Linked DNA regions of Solitalea lacus. The protein of the gene in region 1 interacts with the protein of each later gene in a pairwise test. Links are inferred from orthologs where the notes say so. Each region holds a gene or a part of one and is shown in the gene's direction. Other genes may lie near its edges.

Region 1 (15,179 bases):
TGGAAATAAAAAGAGCAAGAGAGATGAAACAACTTAGTCAGAAAGATTTTTATGACCTCACAGGTATTAATATTGCCCGCGTTGAAACCGGCAAACAGCATCTTTCAGTAAAAACACTTCGATTAATTTGTTATACGCTTGATATCTCTATGGCGGGCTTGTTCAATTGTATTAAAATTTAAAAGATAAAGGGGAAATCATTCCCCTCCATCTTTAACAATAGCTTTTGCAAGTATTATTTAAAAAACAGTTCAAAATCAATTATTATTTCATTCCCCGTTTTTAAGAATTCGAGTAGAATCGTTGGTGGTTGTACGCCATAATCAAGCATTTTAATCTGCTTTTTACCACTAACTTTTATAGATGATCCAATTGTCTCAACCACTATTTTTACAGGTACTTCTTTCTTTACCCCGTGAATAGTTACTAAAGCAATAACATCAACTTCTGCTTTATCAGCGACAGGTTTTATTGCTTTTATTTGTTTAAGACTGATGGTAATATCGCTGAATTTATCTATTTCAAGTGCTTTCCAAATCCTTCCGTCCATTACATCATCATAATAGGCCCCTTTTTCGTCGATGCTACGAATAGATTTAGCTTTTATACTCAAGCTAAATGTTTGCAAAGACTTAAGACGGTTTTTTTCTATTGTCAAAGAAACCGAACCCAAACGTTGATCACACAGGGCTGTCCAATCGTGAACACTTGAAGTACCATGGATAAAAATTTTGCTTTCCTTTTCAGCCAGCTTATAGGTTGATTGTTGTGCAATTGCTTTTGTAGAGCCTATTGAAAATACTACAAAGAATAAAAGTAAAAACTTACGCATATAACTTTCAATTATTTATTATTACGCAAATAGGCTAAGTTTTTACTAATATTTTCATGACCTAAATCATGGTTAATGTGCAGTTGAGGCCAACTGGGTTAATTGCTTGTGCAGATAAAAATGAACATAAAAAAACCGGCCTACTTCCCAGCCGGCCGGTCATCCAATCCAATGTATATGAAGAAAAGTTTTTTCCTTTTTTGAACATTACAAATATCCAACCTCTTCATTATTTAAATGTTAAGTTGATGTAATAATGCTGTGATTTTTGAAAATGCATAACATTAGAAAATTTTATTCATTGTAGAAAATTCAAAAAAATAAACGGCAAAGGAGCTCGAGTATTGCGTATATCTTCGGTTGTGCTGTTTGGTAGCTAAAATGTGACAAATGAGGCAATGGAAAGATCTCTTGTTTCTGTCAGTTTGAGATAAAGAGATATAAAAAAAATGCACAAAAAACAGACTGGCTTTTAGACGGCCTGTTTTTTGTGCATTTGTAATAGTTAAAGCTTTTGTACTATTGGTACTGCTTATACAAATTATTCAAGATCATTTTGGTCGAATCGGTAAGTGCAGGACTTAAATCGGTTTGTATAAAGTGTCGCTTAAACGCAATAATAGCCGCATTTAAATCGCGGGTATCATAACCAATGATTCTTAAAGCCTCTTGAGCATTAAAGTTACAAGGAACGGTATCAAGCGGAGTGCTGTACCATAGGCCATAACCTTTATCTGCTAATTTTTTCCAAGGAAATAGTTCGCTTGGATCTGGTTTACGAGTAGGGGCGATATCTGCATGTCCAATAAAGTTGGTAGCCGGAATGTTATAATCTTTTTTCAGCTTGCCCAATAAAAACAGTAAACTATTAATTTGGGCATCGGTAAATGCCTCTTTACCATTATTATCCAGTTCAATGCCAATAGAGTTAGAATTGATGTCCGTACAGGTTCCCCATTTTGAATTGCCAGCATGCCATGCACGAAGGTAGTCATTAAGCATGTGTACCACTTTCCCATTCCTGCCAACTACATAGTGTGCACTAACCTGCGTTTTGGTTAGTGTAAAGGTTTTTAAAGTCTGTTTTAATGAATCTTGTGCTGTATGGTGTAAAATAACAAAGTTAGGCTTGCGCATATTGAAGTTTACCGTGGCCACCCAGTCTGATGAAGCAACAGAGTCCAATGCTGTTGGTTCCATTTGTTTTAAGGTTTTAATATATGTTTTCAGTTTTTGTTTATACGTTTTTTCACTAGCTGCAAACGGATTTGGAGAACAGGAGGTAACTGCAAAGAGTATTGAAATCGTAAGAAATAAAGAGTTAAGTTTTATGTTCATGGAATCAAAGTTAGTGTAAGAAAGGAATTAAGCTGGTCAATTACAAGTTCTCGAAATGAAATTAAGCCAAGTGAAAAAAGAAATCCCCGAAAGTATAAACTTTCAGGGACCTCTTTTTCGTATAGATTGAGTACGTTAGTTATTAATTTGTGCAAGCGCCAAATTAATACGCTCAATGGTTTCTTCCTTTCCAATCAATTCGGCAATATCAAAAACTGCCGGGCCAAACTTTCCTCCAACAAGCATAATGCGCAATGGAAGCATAATCTCACCAATTTTCAGACCTTTTTCAGTTCCTAAGGCTTTAAAATCGTTTTCTAAATCGGTTGCGTTCCATGATGGAGCCTGCGCAAAAACTGTAATTAACGAGTTGAAGAACCCTGTTTTTTCATCAGTCCATTTAGGTTTAATGCCGTCCAATTCTAAAGTATGCGGGCGACGGAAGAAGAAAGAGGCCTGCTGCCAAAAATCGGGCAATAACACGCAACGGTCTTTTACAAGTGCAGTTACTTTATCCAGGTAATCAACATTGGTAACAGGGACTCCATTGGAATTTAATATTTGTTGAAAATAAGGTCTTAATTCCGTTGTATCGGCTTTCTTAATCCACTCAGCATTGAACCATTTGGCTTTTTCAAAGTCGAATTTAGCGCCGGCTTTTGCAACGCGTTCAATGGAGAATTTCTCAATCATTTCATTTAATGAGAAAAGCTCTTGGTCTGTGCCATCATTCCAACCAAGCATTACCAAAAGGTTGATAAATGCTTCAGGAAGGAAACCCAACTCTCTAAAACCTTTAGTCAAATCGCCCGATTTAGGGTCGGTCCAGTTCATGGCGTAAACGGGGAATCCTAAACGGTCACCATCACGTTTACTCAGTTTACCATTCCCATCAGGTTTTAAAATCAACGGTAAATGTGCCCATAAAGGCATTTCTGATTCCCATCCTAAATATTTCCAAAGTAAAATATGCACTGGAGCAGATGGCAACCACTCCTCTCCTCTAAATGCATGTGATATCTTCATTAAATAATCATCAACCACAACAGCAAGGTGGTACGTCGGCATTCCATCTGCTTTTAATAATACTTTATCGTCAACCAAATTTGTATCGAAACTCACTTCTCCCCTGATCATATCATTGAAAGTTACAGTCTCATTTGCTGGCATTTTAATTCGTATCACATGTGGTACGCCTTGCTCAATGAGAGAAGCAACTTCACTTGGAGAAAGTGAAAGTGAGTTGCGCATTTGATTCCGGAATTCATGGCCATACTGGAAATTTGGAATAGTTTCCCTTTTAGCTGTAAGCTCATCCGTAGTATCAAAGGCATAGTATGCAAAGCCTGCATTTATTAATTGCTCGGCATATTGGCGATAGATAGGTTTGCGTTCGCTTTGGCGGTATGGTGCAAATGGGCCTCCAACTTGAGGACTTTCATCGGGATTCAAACCACACCATTTTAAGCATTCAACAATATATTCTTCTGCTCCCTCTACATAACGGGTTTGGTCAGTGTCTTCAATGCGTAATATGAAATCGCCACCATGATGTTTGGCGAATAAATAATTAAACAAAACCGTGCGCACTCCGCCTAGGTGCAAGCCTCCTGTTGGACTTGGCGCAAAACGAACTCTTACTTTATTTGCCATAAATTTTTATGAGGTGAAAGACATATGCAGATAGGCCTGCCTTTCGGTTTCAAACTGGTGGCAAATATACCGTAAATTATCATGTTGGCGTTTTACAAAGAGGTGCAAATTGTAATTATAGCATTTGAATAAAGAAATAGTTGATACGTCAATTAAAAATTGCTGTTTTTAAGTTGTACTTCACGCAGGTTTTGTAATTTGGCATGAATGAGAATGGATCTTTATAGTCAGAAAAGACGCTGGAAGTTATTGCTATTGATTTTCGCACTTTCCATAGGTGCTATTTCACTTGTTTATACAAATTATTTGGTGAGTATGATGGCTGAAAGCGAGCGAAGGAATGCAGAGTTATGGGCATTTAGTACGAAGCTTAAAAGCGAGGTTGATGATGAGCACTTTCTTGATTTTTTAACTGATGTTCAAAACAAATACGCTCAAATTCCTGCAATTCTTGCTGATTCGGAGGACAAGATTCTTGCGTATAAAGAACTGGATAGTACTAAAACAAATAACCCAAATGATAAGTCGCGCACATATGATCCTTTATATTTTCGTGAACAATTGGAAGTCATGAAGGATCAACACCCCCCTATAAACATAAAGATTGCCACTGGAGAGCAACTCTTTGTATATTATAAAGATTCGCAGTTGTTGACTTCATTGAAATATTATCCATATCGGCAGTTATCCGGTATAACAGTGTTCTTAATCCTGGCTTACCTTGCTTTTAGTTCTTCTCGGCGTTCTGAACAAAACCAGGTTTGGGTTGGAATGGCTAAAGAAACGGCACATCAGCTGGGTACTCCTATTTCTTCAATAATGGCATGGATTGAAATTTTGAAAGAAAAATATGGTCATAAGGATGCAGAATTACTGGATGAAATGGAGAATGATGTCATGCGTCTTGAAATTATTGCCGAACGTTTCTCTAAAATAGGTTCAGCGCCAGTTTTAGAAAAACATAACGTAAAAGAAGTGGTGCGCAATTTTATTAACTACCTTGAGAAGCGGATTACTAAGAAAATCAAGTTTGAAGTAAACGGAGATTCGATAGAGGCCGAATTAAGTGTGCCTCTTTTTGAATGGGTAATTGAGAATTTGTGTAAGAATGCTGTTAATGCCATCGGAACAAATGAAGGGAAGATATCACTCAACGTTTCTCAAAACAAAACTCACGTTTACATAGATGTGACAGATACCGGAACGGGTATTCCAAAGTCTAAATTTGAAACCGTATTCCAGCCTGGATACACTACTCGCAAACGTGGATGGGGACTTGGATTATCGCTAACCCGACGCATTGTTGAAAATTATCATAAAGGCCAGGTGTTTGTTAAGGATTCAGAGCTTGGCAAAGGCACCACTTTCAGGGTGATATTAAATGCAGGGAAGAAGGTAGCTTAACTTTAACCTAAGGTTTTTTATTTTTGATGCAAGAAATTTAGCCGTTCAACACTAATGCTGCAATCACAATCAATTAAAATCGATAATATAAACGCCTTGCCTGATGCTGCCCAACAACTGATAGTTTTTGCAGGTGCTGACAGGGTAATTATTTTTAATGGAGACTTAGGAGCCGGAAAAACTACATTTATCAAAGAAGTTTGTAAAGAATTAGGAGTTGAAGAAATAGTTTCGAGTCCTACGTTTTCATTGGTTAATCAGTATGACGCAGATCATTCTGTAGTTTATCATTTCGACTTTTACCGGCTAAAAAATGAAATGGAAGCGCTTGATATGGGATATGAAGAATATTTTTATAGCGGTAATTACTGTTTTGTTGAGTGGCCCTCAAAAATTCCTAACCTGTTGCCGGAAAACTACACGGAGGTGGTTATCACCGAGATGGAAAATGGAGCAAGGGAATTAAGTTTTATTAAACACACTATTTAATATAGCCGAAATTGGTTTGACTTCATCACTGAGCGAACTAACTATGGGCTTAAATCTAAATTCTTAATTTACGAAACTCATCGCATCTTATAATTTGTTATTTTTGAAAATTAAGGCATTTTAATCAAAAGATAGTTAATGAGTTCTACAGCCATGCAAGGATTTAGTGAAGTTGCAAAACAGGCATTAATGCAACCTCAGGAATCGTTACAAAAACCGAAACATAAAAAACAGGAACTTGTTATTGCCATTCCTCGTGAAACCTCTTTTCAGGAAAAGCGCATTGCTATTACTCCCTCTTCAGTTGAGGTTCTGGTAAGTAATGGGCATGAGGTACATGTAGAAGCAGGCGCTGGAGAAGGTGCTCGTTTTTCTGATAAGAAATACAGCGATGCCGGAGCCAAAATCATCTATGATCGAACGGCATTGTTTCAGTCGGACATTCTAATGAAAGTGGCGCCGCCTTCAATGGCTGAAATTGAGCTAATGAAGCCAGGGCAAACTCTGATTTCAGCTCTAAACCTAGCAAGTCTGAAAGATGAAACTATCAAAGCGTTGATGAATAAAAAACTTACAGCGCTGGGATATGAATATTTGAAAGACGAAGACGGAAGCTTTATGGTAGTTCGTTCCATGAGTGAAATTGTGGGGAACACAGCTATTTTAATTGCTGCTGAGTATTTGAGCAATAGCAAACATGGTAAGGGTATGATGTTTGGCGGTGTTACCGGAATTCCATCAACTGAGGTTGTAATTTTGGGCGCAGGAACTGTTGGAGAATTTGCAGCTCGTGCGGCATTGGCTTTGGGTTGCGAAGTAAAAGTATTTGATGACTCATTGTATCGCTTGCGCCGTTTACTAAGTAGTTTGAACCAAAGGGTGTTTACTTCTGTTATTCAACCTAAGGTACTGCTTAAGGCATTAAAAACTTGCGATGTGGCTATTGGAGCAATCAGAGCTAAAAACGGTTCAGTGCCTTGTGTGGTAAGCGAGGAGATGGTGGCTCAAATGCCGGCTGATTCAATAGTTATTGATGTAAGTATTGACCAGGGTGGATGTTTTGAAACCTCGCATGTTACCAATCATGACAATCCGGTTTTCCTCAAGAATAACGTGATTCACTATGGTGTTCCTAATATTGCATCAAGGGTTGCACGCACGGCGTCCTATGCACTTACCAATATCTTTACTCCTATTTTAACAGATATTGGCGATCATGGAGGTATAAAGAATATGCTGTGGAATAAAGCAGGTGTACGTCATGGCGTATATATTTATCAAGGACATTTGACCAACAAATATTTAGGAGAGCAGTTTAACCTGCCATTTAAAGATCTGGACCTGCTTGTTGCTGCACAAGTGTAACTGTTTACGTTAGGCCTATGAAATTTAAGCTTTTACTTACATTATTCTCCATAGGGTTAGGAAGTGTGTACAGTCAATCTGTTCAGCCTAATAAATATGGGTTGAAAGTTGTTGCAGATACTGTTTTGTATAAACAGGAGTTGAAAATTGATTCGAACAAAGCCTTAATAGACTTGAAAAAAGTTATTCCCAATATTGCACTCGATATACGTTATGCATCTGCCAATAACTTTATGGGAGAGAAGATGTATAGCACTGCTGCAGCATTTGCTCGTTTACCGGTAGCAAAAGCCTTGCAAAATGTTCAGAGGGAGCTGGGTAGCAAAGGTTTGGGGTTGAAAGTTTTTGATGCATATCGCCCTTATACTGTAACGGTTGCTTTTTACGAAAAACAAAAAGATTCAGTCTTTGTGGCTGCCCCTTGGAAAGGCTCAAGGCATAATCGAGGGTGCGCCGTCGACCTGACAGTTATCAACTTAAAGACTGGCAAAGAGCTAAAAATGCCAACACCATTTGACGATTTTACTGAAAAGGCCCATTCGGAATATAAAAACCTCTCGAAGAAAGTGCTTAAAAACCGGGAAATGCTTAAAGAAATTATGTCAAAAAACGGTTTTACAGTTTATAAGGAAGAATGGTGGCATTATGATTTTAATGGCTGGAAGGACTTTGAGTTGACAGATATAAGTTTTGAAGACCTACAAAGGTTTCAGTAAAATATTTAAGTGACTGGCTAAAAATTTAACATCTTCCTCAGTGTGGCAGCTGTTAAGTACTACCCGGGTTATCAATTTACTTTGAAGAGTTGGATATGGAAATGAAGAGATGATAATTTTGTCTGTCAGCAGTTGTGGTGCAACAGAAGTGTTTTCAATATAAAAGACCGGCAAATCCTCGGAGATAAATTTATCTCTGATAGGTTCAGTTAAAATTCTGAATAATTCTGTCAGGTGGGTTAATGTCTTGCGTTGACTAGTGTAAATTTTTTCACTCTTTATAAAGGCATGTAAGTAAGCCGGAATAGGAGGTGAGCTTGCCCCGAAAATCCCTTCAGCTCTAATTTTATTTATGCGATCAGTTGTGCCTGCAATTAGTCCAGCTGGGACACCAAGAGCTTTCCCCATTGAAGTAACCATTATAAGCTCAATGTTAGCTTTCTGAGGTAATTTAGGCCAATGACCTTCCCCTTTTTCTCCAAGTAAGCCAAATCCATGCGAGTCATCGATGACTACTATTAGTTTTAGGTCTGTTGGAAGTTGGCTTAACCAGCTAAGATCATATCGCTTTGCATGAAGAATATTTATTGTATCTAAAAAGATTACGGCTTCAGGGAATTTGTGCCTATGGAGCTCTTCTAAAACATGTGTTGTCCATTGTTCATAAGAATGAGACCGAGAGTGATAGTTCTGAGGTTTCAGAGCAGGATGTATTCCGGGGGCAATAAATAAATGAGCATGCTCTTCAAATTGTTTAAGCAGTAACTGACCGGCGAGCATGCCTGAAGATAGGGTGACAGCTGATTCACTGCCGATTAAACGAGCCAGGTAGCTCTCTGTTTGCTCAAAAATTGGAAGAATTATGTTTCCTCTTCTGGAGCTACCATAATTGGTGCCGTATCGTTCAAAGCCTTCAAGTAAATAACTTCTAAAATCAGCATTCTGTGCAATTCCTAAATATGAAGTTCCTGCAAAAACAAGAAACTCTTCGTTGTTTAGTAATACAGTTCGGCCATTGTGAGCAGTTATGTTAAGCGGGCTATGCATGTTTCCGAAGATAATAACATGAGGCCTTTGAAACAACCAAAATTCATTCAGTTGAAAAAATATAAGCACCTATAATCGGATTTTGAAAGTCTCTTGGTTGGGCAAAAGATTGATTGTCCAAGTAACAAAAATAATAACTGCTAATACTACAGACTTTCTTAACTTAGAACCACTAATCAAAGCTATCATCATGAGAAAAACGCTATTTACTATGTTGGCAGCCATTGCTATTGCAATGACTGGCGCAACTACTATGGCTCAAGGTGTTAAAATGCCTGCGCCAAGCCCTACTCAAACTATTAAACAGGATTTTGCTTTATCGTCAATCGAGCTCACCTATTCTCGCCCTGGCATCAAGGGTCGTAAAGTCTTCGGTGATTTAGTTCCTTATGGTAAACTGTGGAGAACAGGAGCCAATGCGGCAACAAAAATTAAATTTGGTGAAGATGTGAAAATTAATGGCATGGCTATTTCAGCAGGTGAATATGTTCTTTACACCATTCCGTCTGAAGGCGACTGGGAAATAATCATCAATAAAGGTTTAAAAAACTGGGGTGTTGATGGTTATAAGCAAGAAGAGGATGTGGTTCGATTCAAAGCCAAAACCCGTAAACTGCCATTTAGTGTCGAAACCTTCACCATGACGGTTGATAATATGACCGCTAATACTGCTGACATTGATCTTATGTGGGATAATGTTGAGGTATATTTTACTGTAACTGCCGAGATAGATAGTAAGATCATGGCTTCAATTGATGAGGCAATGAAAGGTGATAAAAAACCTTATTTCCAGGCGGCATCTTACTATTTTGACACCAATCGTGACTTGAAACAAGCTTTAACCTGGGCCGATGAGGCAGTAAAACAACAGCCTGATGCCTTTTGGGTTATGCATCTGAAAGCCAAAATTCAGTATAAGATGAAGGATTATAAAGGAGCAATTGCTACTGCAGAACAATCAAAATCTGTTGCTGCAAAGGCCAACAATAATGATTATGTAGCACTTAATGATAAGTTAATTGCACAAGCGAAAAGTGGAAAATAATTAAACTATTAAAAAAAGGAGTCTCGATAATGTTCTGGACTCCTTTTTTGTGTGATGATAATCTAATTATCCCTTTGGACTCAGCACCACAAACGGAATAATCATCTCTTCCAGAGAAATACCCCCATGTTGAAATGTATTGTTATAATAATTCACAAACTGATTATAATTATTAGGGTAGATAAAATATTCATCTTCCTTGGCGAAAATAAAACTTTGGCTAACATTTACTTTTGGTAAGTGGGCATCTGCAGGGTTTTTAACGTGAAAAACCTCTTTGGGCTCAAACGCTAGGTTTTTACCTTGTTTATAACGAAGATTGGTATTGGTATTACGATCGCCAATTACTTTACTTGGTGTTTTTACCCGTATTGTTCCGTGGTCGGTAGTGATAATTAAGCGAATGTTCTTTTGTGCCAGCTTTTTCAATGCCTCAAAAAGCGGTGAGTTTTCAAACCACGATAAGGTTAATGAACGATAAGCTTTTTCATCTGATGCCAGTTCGCGAATAATCTCCATTTCTGTGCGCGCATGCGAAAGCATATCCACAAAATTGTACACGATTACGTTAAATGGATTATTAATTAAAGTATGAATATTGTCAACAAGATCTTTTCCTTGTTCAAAGTTTAAAACCTTAGTGTAGGTAAACTTTACATCACGACGTAAACGTTTGAACTGCTCACTCAAAAACTCTTCTTCATAAAGATTTTTGCCGCCTTCATCTTCGTCATTTTGCCACAAATTAGGATGCCTTTTTTCCATTTCCATTGGCAATAATCCCGAGAAAATAGCATTTCGAGCATATTGGGTAGCTGTTGGCAAAATACTGAAGTACGTTTCTTCGCTCTCAATCCTAAAGTATTCACTCACTATCGGACTAATAATTTTCCATTGGTCATAACGCAAATTATCGATCAATACAAAAAATGTGGGTGTATTGTCTATAAAAGGAAATACCTTAGTTCGTAAGAGCTGGTGCGATTGGGTAGGGGCATTTTCCGGATCGTTGAGCCATTTAATATAGTTCTTCTCTACAAATTTACAGAACTGCATGTTGGCCTCACGCTTCTGTTGGGTTAAAATTTCATGCATGCCCTGGTCTTCCAGGTTTTGCAGTTCAAGCTCCCAGTAAATAAGTTTTTTATACACATCAACCCACTCCTCATAATTTAAATTGTCATTTAAGGTCATGAGAAGGTTACGAAAATCCTGTTGATAGGCGGATGCCGTTTTTTCTCCGATTAAGCGTTTGTTGTCGAGTATTTTTTTAATGGTAAGCAGTATTTGCTTAGGGTTAACGGGCTTGATAAGATAGTCATCTATTTTTGAACCAATAGCATCTTCCATCAAGTACTCCTCTTCACTTTTGGTAATTAAAACTACCGGAACATCAGTGTTGATATTTTTTATTTCGGTTAGGGTTTCCAAACCGGTTAGGCCTGGCATATTCTCGTCTAAAAAAATCAGATCGAAGTGTTCCGCTTTAAAAGCATCCAAAGCATCGCTGCCATTGGTTACGGTTTTAATGGAATAACCTTTATCTTTCAAAAAAAGGATATGCGGTTTTAATAAATCAATTTCGTCATCAGCCCAAAGAATTGTAGGTTCCTGCATATTTCGTAGTATTTAATTGTTAAAATTGATTAAGTAAGACAATAAATCAAACAAACAGTGAAACACTTGCTGCGTTTTCAACTGTAAATTTACCAAATTTGTAGCCTTTATGTAGATATGCTCAATAAGAAGAAAATTGTAAATGACCCAGTTTACGGATTCATTAATATACAATACGAAATTATTTTCGATTTATTATCGCACCCTTGGTTTCAGCGATTAAGAAATATCAAACAATGCGCCATGACGCATTTAGTTTACCCCGGAGCTATGCACACACGCTTTCAGCATGCTTTGGGGGCCACTCATTTGATGAGTTTGGCCATTGAAACCCTACGGTCAAAAGGTAATGAAATTACAGAAACTGAAGCAGAAGCCGTAACAGTGGCTATTTTACTGCACGATATTGGTCATGGTCCGTTCTCTCATGCGCTTGAAAACTACATTATTGAAGATGTGCATCATGAAACGATATCAGCTTTAATTATGGATAAGCTTAATCAGGAGTTTAATGGCAAGCTTACCATGGCAATTGATATTTTTAATGACCGGTATCCAAAGCGCTTTTTACATCAATTGGTATCTAGTCAGTTGGATTTGGATCGGATGGATTATTTGAACCGCGACAGTTTTTTTACGGGAGTGTCAGAAGGTGTAATTAGCTACGACCGAATCTTAAAAATGCTGAATGTTGCCAATGATCGGATTGTGGTAGAGGAAAAAGGGATTTATTCAGTAGAGAAGTTCATTATTGCCCGTAGACTCATGTATTGGCAAGTTTATTTGCATAAATCTGTGATTGCTGGTGAAACAATGCTCTTCAAAGTTTTAAAAAGGGCAAAGGAGCTTGCTTTACGCGGTGTTGAATTATTTGCTACACCTTCGTTTAAATTGTTTCTATACAACCGGATAGCACATGCTCGTTTCCTATCTGATGAAATCTATCTGGATCATTTTGTTAAGTTAGATGATCATGATATTAATACATGCATAAAAATTTGGGCCGACCATGATGATAAGATACTTTCTTATCTGTGTAAATCGTTAATAAGCCGTAAACTGTATCGGGTCGAGATACAAAAAGAACCTATAGGTATTACTCGAATTGAAGAAATTAAGCGACAGGTAAAGCAATATTTTGATATTTCGGATGAAGAGGTGCATTATTTTGTTTTTACTGACATGATTTCTAACAGTGCCTATAAAAAAGTTGACAGCATAGAGATTTTGAGGAAAGACGGCTCTGTGATTGATTTAACTGATGCTTCAGATAATTTTAATATTGAAGCACTCGCTAAAACAGTTGAGAAATATTACCTATGTTCGGTTAAAATTTAAAAAAAATGAGTGGCATGAATAATTGAATTAAAAGGTTAGCATATTAACATTAACAATTATTCAAACAATCAGCCGTTTAAATAGGATTCTACTTGTTAACATTACTTTTGCACTTAATATTCATTTGTTAATGTGCAGGATTTTTCATCACCTTTGTAAAATTTTTAAAAAAAGCACATATACATGATCCTGTTTACCGCAGCGGAATTAGGTCAATTATTGAATGGGGTTGTAGAAGGCAATCCGGATGTTACAGTTTCAACTTTAGCGAAAATTGAAGAAGGTACTACAGGTGCTCTTTCATTTTTAGCTAATCCAAAGTATCTACCACATCTATACACCACCAACTCTTCAGTAGTTATTGTTAATAAAGATTTAGTGCTAACTGGTGAAGTACTGTGTACTTTAATCAGGGTTGATGATGCGTATTCGGCCTTTTCAATTCTGCTTGAGAAGTATAATACTATTAAACAAAATAAATCAGGGATCGAACAGCCATCCTATATTAGCCAATCGGCAACTGTGGGGGATAATCTGTACTTAGGGGCGTTTGCTTATATCGGCAACAATGCTAAAATTGGTCAGAACGTTAAAATTTATCCACAGGCCTATATTGGAGATAATGTTAAAATTGGAGATAATACTACCATTTTCGCCGGTGTTAAAATCTATTCAGATTGTGTGATTGGCAATAATGTAATTATCCACTCAGGAACCGTTATTGGTAGCGACGGCTTTGGCTTCGCTCCACAAGCTGACGGTACTTATACCAAAGTAGCGCAAATTGGAAATGTTGTGATTGAAGACAATGTTGAAATTGGTTCAAATACTTCAATTGACCGAGCTACAATGGGATCAACGATTATCGGCAAAGGTGTGAAGATTGACAACCTTATCCAAATTGCTCATAATGTAGAGATTGGAGCTAATACGGTGCTGGCCGCGCAATCAGGCGTTTCGGGTAGCACTAAAGTTGGTGAAAATTGTGTTATTGGAGGTCAGGTTGGTATTGTTGGACACATTACCATTGCCAAAGGTTCTCAATTTGGGGCACAATCAGGTGTGCACCGAACCATTGAGGAAGAAGGCAAGAAATGGAATGGTTCTCCAATTGTACCTTATTTCCACTCTTTAAAAACTGTAAATAGTCTGCCTCGTTTGCCAGAGCTTGAACGTAAAGTTTCTGAGCTTGAAAAACAATTAAAAGAACTTTTGGGACGTAAATAGCCTAGTTTTTGTACCAATGTCTAAATTGGTTTATAGACTAAAGGTTAAAAAATGCATTTTTCGTTATTCCATATCTAGTTTTTAGTAATTTTGCAGGCTGAATAATATACGCTGTGTTAAATAGAGAGAGTAAATAGGAGGCTACTCCTATTATCCACAGCTGATAAAATTACTTTTAATGAACGTTAAACAAAGAACCCTCAAGGCTCCTGTATCAGTATCAGGTGTGGGCTTGCATACTGGCGCCAGTGTAACTTTAACCTTTAAACCAGCACCTGAAAATCATGGTTATAAATTTCAACGCATTGATTTGCCGGGTAACCCCATTATTGATGCCGATGTTGATAACGTTACCGATACTTCACGGGGAACAACCCTGGAGCAAAATGGCGGCCGTATAAGTACTATCGAACACGTTTTAGCTTCTTTGGTAGGTTTAGAAGTAGATAATGTACTTATTGAAGTTGATGGTCCGGAAGCTCCAATTATGGACGGAAGCTCTATTCAGTTCATAGAAGCTTTGGAAAAGGTTGGTTTTGAAGATCAAAAAGCAGACAGAGAATACTACCATATTAATCAGAATATTCACTATGCTGAGGCTGATCGTAAAGTTGAAATGATCGCCATGCCTGCTGATGACTATCGTTTAACCGTAATGGTTGATTATAACTCACCGGTTTTAGGTACACAGCATGCTAATATTTCTCACATTTCTGAATTTAGAAGTGAAATAGCTTCATGCCGCACGTTTGTGTTCCTGCATGAGTTAGAAGTATTGCTAAAACACGGGTTGATAAAAGGAGGAGACTTAAATAATGCCATTGTAATTGTTGATCGTGAAGTAAATGACGGTGAATTGGCACATTTGGCAACCTTATTTAACCGTGAAAAGATCGCTGTAGCCAAAGAAGGTATTTTAAATAATATTTCTTTGCGTCATCAAAATGAACCTGCACGTCATAAACTGTTAGATGTTATTGGTGACTTAGCTTTGGCGGGTATGCCGTTAAAAGCTCATATCATGGCTGCACGCCCTGGTCATGCCGCTAATGTGGCTTTCGCCAAAAAGATCAAAGCATTGATTAAAAAAGAGCGTCGTGGTAAGAGC
Region 2 (15,197 bases), 1.9 Mb from region 1 along the record:
ATTAATTTTATATAGCCCTAAGATTAGGGCTATAAACAAGCTAATTGAATTGATATCGTTTAGGTCAAATACCATTTTTAGTTATCAAATTAAAACGATGAAAGACCACAATCTGGAGGGCAGATTTTAATCGGTGGATCAATTCCTCCATCTTCTTCATCAAAAGCTATTTCACGTTTAGCACTTTGTGGTAATACATCAGCTCCGGCTTCATTATAGCCCACTAAAAATAATTGCACCTGATTTTTCTCATCTTCTGCAAAATACGCTCTGATACCTTTACACTCAGGGTTACTTAATATTTTTTGTACGGATTCTGAACTGAAATCTATTGAATTTGGCATTTTAACGCCGTTAACATGTTTTAATGCATTGTTACGGTAATTGTCCACCATTTTCTTTGCCTGCTCCAGTGAAAGCTTTTTGTTTTGTGTTTTCATTTTTAGTATTGATTTTTTGATACAACAAAAATATAAATCAATAATTAACTATTTTTACTTTGATTCAAAATGCGTACAAGTACGGGTTAAATTTGAGTAGTTATACGTAAATATCTGGGTATTTATACTCACGATTTTCTATTGAATAATTTTCAACTTTACGGTATCAAAAACAAGATTCCATTTCAATTAACAAAGAAATAATCTCTTTATCCCCCTTCTGCCTGAATTTAGCTAGGTAAAAACTAACTAACCACGTTAAAAAAATAAACGCTGAACTTGGCCGTTTCAGCGTTTTTTTGTTGCTTTATGCCTTCATTTTCAAATTCATATAATAAAATTGAATCGATCTATATTCTTCTGGGCATGTGTGCTTTTTTTATTCTTTTTTGAACAGAATATATTCGCTCAAAAAATTAAGCAGTTTCATTATCAATTAAGCGGCAAAACCGATAATGATTCCTATGCTTTTACTGGAGGTGATCGTTATTATTCAAATGGATTATTCATCTCTTTACGCAAAGCAATAAATTCAGAAAACAAAAGCTGGTCGCCAAATACTGCAAAGAAAATTTATGGAATTGAGTTAGGGCATGAAATTTATATGTCTAATGTTTCGCAACGTGGATATTATCAAGAAGATCTTATTGACAGACCTTATGCGGGTTATATTTATATAAATGGTTTATGGGCAATTCATTATATAAATGAATCTTCCTTACAATTTTCAGGTGCAGTAGGTATAATTGGCCCTTCAACCAAAGTAGATCAGCTTCAAAGTTGGACGCATAATGCATTTGGTTATTATCATCCAATGGGTTGGGAGCATCAAATCGAAGATTTATGGGGGATTAATCTCAGTATTAATTATCGTAGAATGCTATTAAATAATAAGGCAGGCAAGCGTTTTTTTGATGCATCTATAATTGGCAAGGGTGATTTAGGAACTTTCTTTTCAGGGGCATCTGCTAGTGGAATTATTCGGCTAGGTAAATTGGAAAAAGCCTTTAATAGCTGTGTGTTTAATGCCAAACCAACTAATAGCAAGAATGCATCAATTAATGAGCGTGATCATGAATGGGCCTTTTACTTGCAGCCATCCTTTAATTACGTTGCATATAATGCAACAATACAAGGCGGTATGTTTTCTACTCAATTTTCGTCTGAAGAAATTGTGAAACCTATTCAGCCTTGGTATTTTGGTCAGCAAGTAGGTTTTATGTATTCCCAAAATCGTTGGGGAGTAGATTTATCCTACAACTTTAAATCGAAAGAAACAAAGCATGCTGTTAAAACCAATCAATACGGTTCATTCAAACTACTTTATTTCTTTAATTAAAGTAGTTTAAACCAATTTAGTGGATTGATCATTGACAAAGGAAGTTCAATATAAATCTGGTCGTTAATGCTTTTCAGATTGTAGGTGCGGACACAATCTCCTTGATCAACTGAACCTCGTCCTGTAATTAAGTCGAAAGTATGCCTATGAACCGGGCAGACTAGCTTATCATTTTCAATCCAGCCAGAACTTAAATTTCCTCCGGCATGTGGACAATTGTTTTGAACGCCATAAAATGAATTTCCTTTTTTAATCAGGCAAAATTTGCGTCCTTGAATTTGGGCAAATCCAACATGATATAAGCCATTTGAATCAGCAGGCCTCCAGGCAACACTATCTAATTTATACCATTTTAAAGCCATGAAATTTTTACCATTATAAAATTTTACTTCCGATAAGTTATGGTATTTTTATCAAAAAAAATCGACCCTGAAAGTTACTTTATTAGGATTGAATTTATAGAAAATCAAACAATAAACTTATTCAGATACAAATTAAACACTAATGAAAAGCAATCATGAAATTGATTTTCGCATTTATGGCGAAGAATTACAATGTGTAGAAGTTGAGCTTGATCCACAAGAAACGGTTGTTGCCGAATCAGGAAGTTTTATGATGATGGATCAAGAAATTCAAATGCAAACCATCTTTGGAGATGGTAGTCAGCAAAATACAGGTTTTATGGGTAAGCTTTTTTCGGCAGGAAAACGCTTACTAACTGGTGAAAGTTTGTTTATGACTGCCTTTACCAATCAGGGTATAAATAAAAGGCACGTAACATTTGCTGCACCTTATCCAGGAAGAATTATTCCAATGGATTTGCATCAGTTAGGAGGGAGTTTAATTTGTCAGAAAGATGCTTTTTTATGTGCTGCAAAAGGCGTTTCAATTGGAATAGAGTTTCAACGTAAGCTAGGGACTGGTTTATTCGGTGGAGAAGGATTCATCATGGAAAAACTGGAAGGTGATGGATTGGCTTTCGTGCATGCCGGGGGCATGGTGGTAGAAAGAGAGCTCCATCCAGGTGAAGTTTTAAAAGTAGACACAGGATGTATTGTAGCATTTACTAATACAGTAGATTATGATATTCAGTTTGTTGGCGGAATTAAAAATTCATTATTTGGAGGTGAAGGGTTGTTTTTTGCCACTCTACGCGGGCCAGGTAAAGTTTGGATTCAGTCATTGCCAATTTCTCGTCTGGCTGGAAGAATTCTTTCAATGGCAACAGGTCCAAGAAAAGAAGAAGGAAGTATTTTGGGTGGTCTAGGTAATTTAATTGACGGTGACTAAATCAATTCAATTGGATACTGTACCTACAAACCAAATGCATATTCTCGAAAACAATTTTCTATCCATTAAGGTTAATAGCAAGGGTGCAGAAATAAATAGTATCTATAATAAGCAAACTAAGTTGGAGTATTTATGGCAGGCTGGGGAAGCTTGGGCTAAACACGCTCCTATATTGTTTCCAATTGTTGGCAAGCTAAAAAATGATACTTATCAAATTAATGGTAAAAGTTATGAACTAACTCAACATGGCTTTGCCCGCGATTTGAATTTCGAATTAATCAAGCAAACCGAAAATGAGCTTATTTTTGGCTTGAACAGTTCGGATCAAACAATCAATAAATATCCGTTCAATTTTAACCTCGAAATAATTTATCGCTTAATCGAAAACATACTCGAAGTTGAAGTTAAGGTAACTAATACAGGTAATGAACAAATGTTTTTTTCAGTAGGTTTCCACCCGGCATTTAAAGTTCCAATAGAACCTCATTTACGCTATGATGATTATTATTTGGAGTTTAAGGAAAAAGAAAATATTGATCGATGGTCAATAGTAGGAGGGTTGATTGGTGAACCTTATAGTAAGGTTTTACAAAATGAAAATCATTTGCCTTTAAATTATTCTCTGTTTAATGAGGATGCCTTAGTGTTTAAATCACTAAAATCCTCAAAAATTACCTTAAAGAGCGATAAATCGGTTAATGGATTGGCGTTTTTCTTCAATAATTTTCCGTTTTTCGGAATTTGGGCAAAAAAGAATGCTGATTTTGTTTGTTTAGAACCCTGGCACGGCATTGCTGATGCAGTTGAGTCTAATCAACAGTTGAAAAATAAGGAAGGCATACGTTCATTAGCTCGTAATGAGGAATTTAGCTGTGGTTACCAAGTTGCAACTTTTTAAAATTCTTCATTGTTTAAATTAAAAATGTCATTATTTTTTAAAATATTTCAAAGAAAAGTACATTTATTTTTAAATCTGTCTTAATTAATTAAATTTGGACTTCCATAAAAACCCGTTCAAGATAATTCACAGAAAATCTATTATTGCGGGTTGTTTATGGCTTCCTTACAATCAAATAGATTTTCACAAACGTTATGTCAGAAGTAGCAGAACTTAAATTAGGAGACAAAACGTACCAGCTTCCAGTTATTACCGGTACGGAAAATGAAAAAGCCATTGATATTACCAAATTAAGAGATCTTAGCACTCATATCACTTTAGATTCGGGCTACAAAAACACAGGGGCCACTAAAAGTGCTATCACTTTTTTAGATGGTGAAGAAGGTATCTTACGTTATCGTGGTTATCCAATTGAACAGCTTGCCGAAAAGTCTTCTTTTTTGGAGGTTGCGTACTTGCTAATATATGGAGAGCTTCCTACCAAAAAGCAACTAGAAGAAGTAGCTTATGCTATTAGTCGTCATACATTGATTCATGAAGACATGAAGAAGTTTTTTGATGGTTATCCATCAAAAACACATCCAATGGGCCAATTAGTTTCTTTGGTTTGTTCTTTATCTTCATTCTATCCTGAGTCATTAAATCCAAATCCATCTAAAGATGAGATTGAATTAACTATGTTAAAATTGGTAGCTAAAATGCCTACCATTGTTTCATGGATTTTCAAAAAAGCAATTGGCCATCCATTGATGTACCCTCAAAATAAGTTTGACTATGTGTCAAATTTCTTATACATGACTTTCGGTCATCGTACTGAGGAATACCAAATGGACCCTGTGTTGGTTGATGCCATGAACAAATTGTTGATTTTACATGCTGATCATGAGCAGAACTGTTCAACTTCAACTGTTCGTATAGTTGGTTCATCAGATTGTAATCTATATGCTTCTGTTTCAGCAGGTATTGCTGCACTATGGGGACCGTTACATGGTGGGGCTAACCAAGCTGTAATTGAAATGCTTGAATTGATTAAAAACGACGGTGGTGATGTTGATAAATGGGTTGCTAAAGCAAAAGATAAAAATGATCCATTCCGATTAATGGGCTTTGGTCACCGTGTTTATAAAAACTTCGATCCTCGTGCAAAAATCATCAAGAAAACCTGTGATGATGTATTGGGTAAATTAGGTATAAACGATCCAGTATTAGATATTGCTAAGAAACTTGAAGAAGTTGCTTTAAATGATGAGTACTTCATCAGTCGTAAGCTTTATCCTAATGTTGATTTCTATTCAGGTATTATTTACCGTGCAATGGGCTTCCCTACGGACATGTTTACAGTATTGTTTGCTTTAGGTCGTTTACCAGGTTGGATTGCACAGTGGAAAGAAATGCGTGAAAATAAAGAACCTATAGGTCGTCCACGTCAAATTTATGTTGGTCATACAACTAGAGAATATATTCCGATTGAGAAGCGATAATTTTAAATCGTATCTGTAAAAAGAGAACGCCTTCCCTAAAACACACTGTAGGGAAGGCGTTCTCTTTTTATTAAACTTATAACCAGAAACAAGAAACTGAACGAGATATATTGCATGATGAATATCACGTGGCCAAGGTTATAACGGTCACTTCTGAAATAAATTAACTTTAAAACGAAGGCACAGAGAGGTATCAATAAGAAAATAAGGTGTTTAGGCTTTTTACAAATGCAGGTCAAATTGATTTCATAATTTTTTCTTGGCTGTGATTTTCTTTTGCCACTAATCACCCCTCCCTTTAATGCCGTGTTGGCACTATCAATTTTTACAACCTGTTTTCACGGCTACATTAAGATTCCGGCAATAGTGGCTGATAGGTAGGAAGCCAGTGTGCCACATAATAAGGCTTTCAGACCTAATTTAGCTAAATCAGCTCTGCGTTCTGGAATCAAAGCACCAATTCCGCCAATCTGCATCCCTACACTGCTAAAGTTTGCAAAACCACAAATAGCAATACTTACAATCATTAAGCCTTTTTCGGTTACAATAGGAACAGATTTATTGGTAAGATTTAGAAATGCAACAAACTCATTAATAGTAATTTTTTGGCCGAGAAGTGTCGCTACATTATCCACATCTGCAGCCGGAACGCCCATGGCCCATGCAAAAGGGTAGAATATCTTACTGAATATATAATTAAGTGTTAGGTTGAAATCAGGGTTAAAAAGATGACCAATTGAAATCAATACTGCATCTAGCAAAGCAATTATTGCAATAAAACCAATCAACATCGCAATAACATTCATAGCGATTTTAAACCCATCTGCAGCTCCATGCGATATAGCATCAATTACATTCGAGTAACTGCTTTTTACCTCAAGTTTAACCTTTCCTAGGGTTTGACTTTCTTCAGTTTCAGGAAAAACAATTTTAGAAATCACCAAAGCTCCAGGAGCCGCCATTAAACTTGCCGTAATGAGCTTAGGAGCTAGGTCCATTCCTGCTTGTGCTCCCATTTTTGCGTAAACTACCAAAATTCCACCTGCAATACAAGCCAAACTGCCACTCATACTGGCTAAAAGTTCACTATTAGTCATTGTTTTTAGGTAAGGACGAATCATTACTTGGGCTTCAACCTGGCCAACAAAAGCACTCGCAACATTACTTAATGCTTCAGCACCACTCACTCGCATAATATAGTTCATGGCCTTTGCTATAATTGAAACAATTCGTTGCATTATACCAAAGTGATATAAAACTGCAACAAGAGCGCACACCAATATTATAGTTGCAGTAACATTAAAGGCAAAAACAAATCCTCCTGAAGTATAGTTCCCGATAGTTCCATTACCTTTATCTACTGCCAAGCCCCCATAAACAAAAGAAGCACCTTGAAATGCAAAGTGCTCGATTTTAGCCATTCCTTTTCCTAGCATTTCAAAAAACTGCCTAACCAATGTTATCCTGAATACTAAAACGGCAATAAAAAATTGAAGGAAAAAACCGCTTAAAACAACGCGATAATTTATTTTTTGACGATTATTTGAAACTAAAAAAGCAATGCCCAAAATAAGGACAACACCTAATAATCCGGTAAATCTACCCATATTTAAGCATCTGTATTCTTGAAATAGAAATATGCAACTAAATAGATAAAATCGATCAAATAGGAAGTTATGAAGCTTTTCTACGGCTTAATTCATCACGTATTTTGGCGGCTTTTTCATAGGCTTCTTCTTCCAAAGCTGCTTTCAGCTGTACTTTTAACTCATCATCTGAAAGTGAGGCATAACTGCTAACACCTGAAGTGGGTACAGATTGAGTATCTTCTTTGCCTTCCACATTTTCCAAAAAGACAAATTCATTACCTTCAATTAATATACCTGCTTGTGATAGGATAAATTCATAAGTGTAGATCGGGCAATTAAATCTAACTGCAAGGGCAATTGCATCAGACGTTCGGGCATCAACTTCCAACGTTCTTTTTCCATCAAAACAAATAAGTTTAGCATAAAAAATACCGTCAACAAGGTTATAAATAATAACTTCTTGAATTTGAATACCAAACGACAACGCAAATGATTTAAATAAATCATGAGTAAGCGGTCGGGTAGGGGTCATTTTTTCGATTTCAATGGCAATTGCTTGCGCTTCAAAGCCGCCAATTATTATTGGTAACCGACGTCGTCCATTAACTTCACCCATAACCAAGGCATAGGCACCCGATTGTGTTTGGCTATACGATAATCCTACAATATCTAGCTTTATCTTCTTCATTAAATGTAAAAAATGTCGTTTGGTATTTATAACCAAACGACATGCTAATATAGGATTTAGAAATCGAAAACGGGTAAAATATTTACTTTAAGCCGTTTCCTTATACTTTTTAATTGCTTCTATTAACTTTGGAACAACTTCAAATGCATCGCCAACTATACCATAATCAGCCACTTTAAAGAATGGAGCTTCAGGATCTTTATTAATTACCACAATAACTTTTGATGAGCTTACTCCGGCCAAATGCTGAATGGCTCCTGAAATGCCAATGGCAATGTATAAGTTTGGACTAATTGCAATACCTGTTTGACCCACGTGCTCAGAATGCGGACGCCATCCGGCATCTGATACTGGTTTAGAACATGCAGTAGCAGCACCAAGCAAATTAGCAAGTTCTTCAATCATTCCCCAGTTTTCAGGTCCTTTTAATCCACGTCCGGCTGAAACTACTAGTTCTGCGTCAGGTAACGAAATTTTGTCAGAAGCCCTTACAATGTCTTTAATCATTACACTATAGTCATTTTCTGAAGTTGAAGCTTCAAATGCTTGCACAGCAGCAGATTCAGGACGTTCTACAACTTTGAATGAATTTGGAACCAATGAGATGATTTTAACATCGGAACTTAACTCTACGTTTGCAAATGCCTTTCCTGAGAATGCAGTTTTCTTAACAGTAAATTTGTTATCACTTAAAACAGGTAATTCAACAGCACCATCAACTAAACCTGCTTCAAGTTTAACAGCTACACGAGGAGCTAATCCTTTACCTGAAAAGCTAGCCGCAAGAACCACAACTTTAGAACCCTCGGCCTTTGCTGCTTGGGCAATAATAGAAGCGTAGGCTTGGTTAACAAAGCTTTTTAACTTTTGATTGTTTATCGATAATACTTTTTGAGCACCGTATTTTCCTAACTCAGCCAATACACTATCAGCTACGTCTCCAATTGATAATGCTGTTAAGCTGGTTCCTAACTGATTAGCTACTTCTTTGGCATAAGAAACTACTTCATAGGTTGATTTTTTGAATTTGCCTTCGGCATTTTCAACATATACTAATACTGACATGATTTTAAACTAGAATTTTAGATTTGGATTGAGATTGCATAGATGATCGAACTATCATCTCTAATCTCGCTTCTTATATGTTATATAACTTTTGCCTCATTATGTAATGCTTCAACTAATTTTTCAGCATCAGTTGCATCAATCATTTTAACCTGGCCGCGGGGGGCAGGAGTACTGTATGATTTAACTTCAGCAACTTTAGCAATCTCAACCGGCTCAACCACGGCCAAAGGTTTAGTACGTGCCGACATAATACCACGCATATTTGGAATTTTTGGTTCTGCTACTCCTTCTGCACAACTTGCAATAAACGGAACTGGAGCTTCAATTATTTCTTTTCCTCCTTCAATTTCACGTTCAATAGTGGCTGTATTTCCATTTAAATCTATTTTTTTAATAATAGAAATAGATGGAATTGATAAAAACTCACCAACCATAGCGGCCACTTGTGAGCCATTATAGTCGATTGATTCCCGGCCGGTTAGGATGAAGTCATAACCACCATCCTTCGCAACATTAGCAATTTGTTTTGCCACAAAATACGCATCACGAGGTGCCGCATTCACTCGAATAGCATCATCAGCTCCAATTGCCAGTGCCTTTCGAATTGTTGGCTCAGTAGAGGAGTCACCAACGTTAATTACAGTTATTGATCCTTTACCGCCTTCACATAATTCAATTGCACGTGCAAGAGCAATTTCATCATACGGATTGATGATGTATTGTACTCCAGCAGTATTGAATTGTGTATTGTTGTCCGTAAAAGCTATTTTTGTTGTTGTGTCCGGAACGTTACTTATACAAACTAGTACTTTCATAAAATTAATTGATTGAATTAAAAAAAACTTATGCATGCATACAAATATATAAAGCAAATTGTATTTTACTAATTTTGCATGCATTGATTTTGTAAAAATACCTAAAACCCTAAATTCTCAAAATGCAAATTTCTCGTTTGGAGCAATTACAACGTTTTTTAGAAAATGAGCCTAATGATTCATTTTTAAAATATGCAATCGCAACTGAATATTTAAAGTTAAATAATACAGATCTAGCTCTACAATATTTTACCGAATTAGTAAATACCGATGAAAACTACGTAGGTACTTATTACCATTTGGGCAAACTTTATGAAAAGCTCTTAAGAAAAGACGATGCAGAGGTAACATACAAAAAAGGATTAATAATTGCCAGAAAAGCAGGCAATTTTCACGCTGCATCAGAACTTCAACAAGCACTAAATTCAGTTTTGGGTTTAGATTATGAAGATGAATAGGCTATAAACAAGGAACTTACTTCTATTTATTAAAATATAATACGTTGACGGCTAAACAGTTTCTTTTTTTAGGTGATGTAATAAAATATACCTTAACTGCTTTTGGTGGACCTCAAGCCCACATAGCCATTATGCTAAAAGAGTTTGTGGAGAAAAGAAATTACTTAAGCGAACAAGAACTTCTTGAACTTAATGCGTTGTGTCAGGTTTTGCCAGGACCTGCTTCAACACAAACTATTACCGCTATTGGATATAAAATAGGAGGGTTATGGTTTGCCATATTAACCTTTTTAATTTGGCTATTACCATCGGCTTTGATGATGGCAATAGCAGCCATATTATTTGTTTCCTATTCCTCAAAAATTGAAATACCAAAATTATTACAGGTAATAGAGCCTATGGCTTTAGGTTTTGTAGCCTACGCAGCTTTTATTTTTGCATCAAAGGTTATTAAAAGCAAGCTTACATTTACTTTAGCTGCAGTAGCTTTTACATGTTCCATGTTACTTAAAAATCCTTTTGTTTTTCCATTCATGTTCCCTGTTTTGGTTCTATTTGGAGGCTATATAACTTCACGAATTAATACAGACGATGAAGAACGTGATTTAAGCGAAAAACTGGTAATTAATGTTAATAAGAATAAGGTAGCCTATTTCTTTGGAATCTTGATATTCTTTGCCTTGATGGGGGCAATAATTAACAGAACGTCTTTTTTTAGCTTACCTGTTCGTTTATTTGAGAACTTTTATCGGAACGGCATCATAATTTTTGGTGGCGGACAAGTATTGATACCTTATATGTATACTGAGTTTGTTGAGTTAAAGAAATACCTCACCACACAGGAATTTTTGTCGGGATATGCATTACAACAAATCATCCCAGGACCGGTATTTTCATTCAGTTCCTTTTTGGGTGGTATGGCTATGAAAAATTCGGGAATAATGGGGCAACTACTTGGTAGTTTTGCTGCGGTATTAGGTATCAATTTGCCTGGATTGATTTTGATCTTATTTATTGTTCCCTTTTGGAATGACTTAAAAAAGATTACCCGAGTAAAGAACTCAATGGCTGGTGTTAACGCTGTTTCTGTTGGATTCGTTATTGCAGCCTTCTTTTTATTAGCCAAGCCTATTGATATCAATTATTTCTCTGTAGCAATAATTGTAGTTACCTTCACATTATTACGGTTTACTAAAATTCCTGCTGCAATAATCATGCTTTCGGGATTATTAATAGGATTATTTCTATAAATATAATTATTGTAAAAAAGCCTTTGAATAGGGTTCAAAGGCTTTTTTTATATTTTTTTACTTATTAAAAAGGTGCAAAATCATCACCTCCTTCATCAAATTCATTCATTTTTGATGGGCGGATAATAAAGTTTTGTGGACGTTCGTCATCAAAGCCGGCAGAAGGAGAGAGGCCAGCAGAGGCACTTAGGTTATTTACATCAAAACTGCTGAAATCAAAATTATCCGGATCTAAATCCTGGTACTTAATGTATTTTCCAACAAATTTTAAAGGAACATTTTCCAATGAACCGTTACGGTGTTTAGCAATAATTACCTCAGCAACACCTGCAGTTGAACGACCGCTCTCATCCTGAGTGAATCCATAATACTCCGGACGATATAAGAAAAGTACCATATCGGCATCCTGCTCAATGGAACCCGATTCACGTAAGTCGGAAAGCATTGGCTTTTTATCTCCTCCACGGGTTTCTACCGCACGGCTTAACTGAGAAAGTGCAATAACCGGAACACTCAGCTCTTTAGCAATTCCTTTTAATGCCCTTGAAATACCACTAATTTCCTGTTCACGGTTACCTTTAGCATCACCAGAGCCATGCATAAGCTGAAGATAATCGATTACGATCATTTCAATCCCGTATTGCTGTTTCATACGGCGAACCTTTGCTCGTAACTCAAAAACATTTAGGGCTGGAGTATCATCAATATAGATTGGGGCTTCAGCTAGTTTACCCACTTTAGAGTGCAATTGTTGCCACTCATGCGGAGCGAGATTACCTTTTTTAAGTTTTTCAGCCTCAATCTCGGCCTCTCCGGCAATTAAACGGTTAACCAACTGCACAGATGACATCTCAAGGGAAAAAACTGCGACTGGAAAATTAAAGCCTACAGATGCATTTCTAACTGCACTTAAGATAAACGCGGTTTTACCCATGGCCGGACGAGCCGCGATAATTACCAAATCAGAACGCTGCCAGCCGGAGGTTACTCGGTCTAATGCCGTAAAACCTGAAGGAACACCTGTCAATCCATCAGTTTTATCTTTCAGTTTTTCAATTTCCAGCACTGCCTTTTTTACCAAGTCCGACATGTTTTCGGCATTTCGGCGCAAATTTCCTTCTGTAATTTTGAACAGGTCACTTTCCGCTTTATCCAATAGCTCGAAAATATCAGTGGTGTCCTCATAAGCCATATTCACCGTTTCTGTTGAAATTTGAATAAGCTGGCGTTGAAGATACTTTTGAGCAATAATACGGGCGTGAAACTCAATATTGGCAGCTGAAGCTACCCGATTGGTTAATTCAGTTATGTAAAAGGCACCACCCACCATTTCTAAATCACCACTTTTACGTAACTGATTGGTCACCGTTAAAATATCTACAGGCGAAGACTCGCTGTAGAGGTCCATAATGGCTTTAAATATTTTTTGATGGGAATCTTTATAGAAAATTTCAGGACGAAGGAATTCGATAACTGACGTTAAAGCATTCTTTTCAATCATTATCGACCCTAAAACGGCTTCTTCAAGTTCAACGGCTTGAGGCTGCAATTTACCACCTATTAATGTTTGGGGCATTTTACGAGCCGTAGTACGCCTATCGGATTTACTTCTCGAATTTCCGTTTGTTTCAAAATTATCTAAACTCATACTTAATTACACGAAGGTAGTTTTAACGGTTGTGGCGACAAATATATTTACTTATCTCCTTTCATACAGTTCAAATTTTTAAACAGCCAAATCCGTAATCTTAAATCTAATTGAAAACGAGCAATATAGAACTGTGGACTTATTAACATAAATTGTTGGTAAATGAATTAAATGTTAACAATACCGTCTCTGTTTGTCTAAAAATCAACTTTTTAGTATTTTCAAGAGCTATGTTGATAACTATTTTAATGTGGAAAACCTTTGTGTATGCATAGTATCGAGGCTAAAATTGTTTAAAATTTAAATGGCAGATATTCAGAGAATAAAATAATTGATTCGTAGTTTTGCGATTCCATGAGAAATTTTGGCATAGTTAAAAAAGAAACCAACGAGTTAATATTTGGCATTCGGGCTGTAATTGAAGCAATTACGGCAGGTAAAGAAATTGAAAGTTTATTCATACAGAAGGGCCTAGCGGGTAATCTCTATGCAGAGTTACGATTAGTCATTGCTGAATATGATGTCCCGTTCCAGTTTGTACCTATTGAAAAGCTTAATCGCTTAACCACCAAGAATCACCAGGGTGTTGTCGCATTTATTTCACCTATAAGTTACCAAAAAACAGAGCAAATCGTCCCTGAAATATATGCTCAAGGGAAAACGCCTCTCTTACTTATTCTTGATAGGGTAACGGATGTACGAAATTTTGGCGCAATTGTTCGAACAGCTGAATGTTTGGGAGTTGATGCGGTAATTGTCCCTGCACGAGGTTCGGCTCAAGTAAATCCCGATGCAATTAAAACTTCAGCAGGAGCATTATTCAGAGTGCCAATTTGCCGTGAAATGAAATTGAAAGAAACACTTGAGTTTTTAAAAGATTCAGGACTTCAATTAGTTGCTTGTACAGAAAAAACCGATAATTTATTGACAGAAGTTGACTACACGGGTCCAACGGCAATAATAATGGGTTCAGAAGAAGATGGAATATCACCTGAATATATGAAATATTGTGATGCAAGGGCTAAAATTCCAATGTTGGGAGAAATTGCTTCGCTAAATGTTTCCGTTTCAGCTGGTATAATTTTGTACGAAGCAGTCAGACAAAGAAAATAATTTTGATATATAAATGATGAATTATAAATGGTTTCAATCATCTATAATTCATCATTTAATTTAAAGGTACTTTTCTCCGTAATTTTGCTTTACGTCAGCCACTATCTGTTTTATTTCCTGTTCTTCGCTTTTTTTGCAAATCATTAGTACGTCGTCTGACTCAACTATGATATAACCGTCCAAGCCTTGTAAAATCACCAGCTTATTAGCATCAGTTCTTACAATACAGTTGGCTGAATCATACATCATTACCTTATCTGTATCAATTACAACATTTCCAACGTAATCCTTTTCTTGCTTAACTTCATAAACCGAGGCCCATGTTCCCAAATCACTCCATCCAAAATCACTTGGTCGAACATATACATTGTCAGCCTTCTCCATTACACCATAATCAATTGAAATATTTTTACAACGCATATACGCTGTTTTTATAAAGTCAGTTTCTTTGGATGTGTTGTAAAAGATTTTACCCTCAGTAAAAATCTCGTTCATTTCGGGCAAATATTTATGGAAAGCATTTAAAATTGTTGGGGCATTCCAAACAAAGATGCCAGCATTCCACAAAAAGTCGCCACTGGTTAAAAATGTTTTAGCGAGTTCTAAATCTGGTTTTTCTGTAAAGGTTTTGACCTTAAAGAAAGTATTCTCTATAGATTTATTAGTATGCTGAATGTAACCATATCCGGTATCAGGGCGGCTTGGGACTATACCCAGGGTTATCAGAAACGGATTTTCGGCAGTAAGTTCTATTGATTCACGAATAATTTGCTTAAAGTTTTCTTCTTGTAAGATTAAATGATCAGAAGGTGCAACAACAATACTAGCCTTAGGGTTTTTTTTAGCTATTTTATGGCAAGCATAAGCAATACAAGGTGCGGTGTTACGCATTACCGGTTCACCTAAAATATTTTCATTTTTGATATCAGAAAGCTGCTCTTTAACAATTTCTCTATAGCTTTCATTAGTAACAATAAAAATATTGTCAACCGGACAGATTTCTTTAAAACGCTCAAATGTTTGTTGTATTAACGTTTTACCGGTTCCCAGTATATCAATAAATTGCTTTGGAAAATTAGTTCTGCTTACTGGCCAAAAACGACTACCCACACCGCCGGCC

What was found.
Region 2: the proteins of tsaE (region 1) and rlmB interact in binary tests that used the Escherichia coli proteins (3 or more experiments, as listed by UniProt). The link is inferred for Solitalea lacus from one-to-one orthologs.

The regions. Positions count from the first base shown.
Region 1 is NZ_CP091740.1:563,141-578,319, forward strand. The notes cover bases 4,282-6,998. They hold tsaE (tRNA (adenosine(37)-N6)-threonylcarbamoyltransferase complex ATPase subunit type 1 TsaE), read left to right. Parts: upstream 4,282-5,281; coding sequence 5,282-5,716; downstream 5,717-6,998. Other genes in these bases: L2B55_RS02390 (sensor histidine kinase), read left to right, coding at 4,282-5,227; L2B55_RS02400 (alanine dehydrogenase), read left to right, coding at 5,855-6,998. Outside these bases: L2B55_RS02370 (helix-turn-helix domain-containing protein), read left to right, coding at 1-182; L2B55_RS02375 (YceI family protein), read right to left, coding at 236-832; L2B55_RS02380 (N-acetylmuramoyl-L-alanine amidase), read right to left, coding at 1,352-2,170; gltX (glutamate--tRNA ligase), read right to left, coding at 2,306-3,823; more of L2B55_RS02390, read left to right, coding at 4,037-4,281; more of L2B55_RS02400, read left to right, coding at 6,999-7,081; L2B55_RS02405 (M15 family metallopeptidase), read left to right, coding at 7,099-7,797; L2B55_RS02410 (aminotransferase class I/II-fold pyridoxal phosphate-dependent enzyme), read right to left, coding at 7,780-8,844; L2B55_RS02415 (DUF2911 domain-containing protein), read left to right, coding at 9,035-9,889; T9SS response regulator signal transducer PorX, read right to left, coding at 9,956-11,506; L2B55_RS02425 (HD domain-containing protein), read left to right, coding at 11,624-12,844; lpxD (UDP-3-O-(3-hydroxymyristoyl)glucosamine N-acyltransferase), read left to right, coding at 13,031-14,071; L2B55_RS02435 (bifunctional UDP-3-O-[3-hydroxymyristoyl] N-acetylglucosamine deacetylase/3-hydroxyacyl-ACP dehydratase), read left to right, coding at 14,250-15,179. UniProt on the Escherichia coli protein: Required for the formation of a threonylcarbamoyl group on adenosine at position 37 (t(6)A37) in tRNAs that read codons beginning with adenine.
Region 2 is NZ_CP091740.1:2,421,451-2,436,647, forward strand. The notes cover bases 12,463-15,197. They hold rlmB (23S rRNA (guanosine(2251)-2'-O)-methyltransferase RlmB), read left to right. Parts: upstream 12,463-13,318; coding sequence 13,319-14,077; downstream 14,078-15,197. Other genes in these bases: dnaB (replicative DNA helicase), read right to left, coding at 12,463-12,964; L2B55_RS10345 (mannose-1-phosphate guanylyltransferase), read right to left, coding at 14,138-15,197. Outside these bases: L2B55_RS10275 (hypothetical protein), read right to left, coding at 90-440; L2B55_RS10280 (lipid A deacylase LpxR family protein), read left to right, coding at 781-1,779; L2B55_RS10285 (Rieske (2Fe-2S) protein), read right to left, coding at 1,776-2,141; L2B55_RS10290 (TIGR00266 family protein), read left to right, coding at 2,284-3,069; L2B55_RS10295 (aldose 1-epimerase family protein), read left to right, coding at 3,062-3,967; L2B55_RS10300 (citrate synthase), read left to right, coding at 4,162-5,448; L2B55_RS10305 (NupC/NupG family nucleoside CNT transporter), read right to left, coding at 5,793-7,055; L2B55_RS10310 (bifunctional nuclease family protein), read right to left, coding at 7,123-7,725; L2B55_RS10315 (electron transfer flavoprotein subunit alpha/FixB family protein), read right to left, coding at 7,813-8,790; L2B55_RS10320 (electron transfer flavoprotein subunit beta/FixA family protein), read right to left, coding at 8,871-9,608; L2B55_RS10325 (tetratricopeptide repeat protein), read left to right, coding at 9,731-10,066; chrA (chromate efflux transporter), read left to right, coding at 10,111-11,316; more of dnaB, read right to left, coding at 11,381-12,462. UniProt on the Escherichia coli protein: Specifically methylates the ribose of guanosine 2251 in 23S rRNA.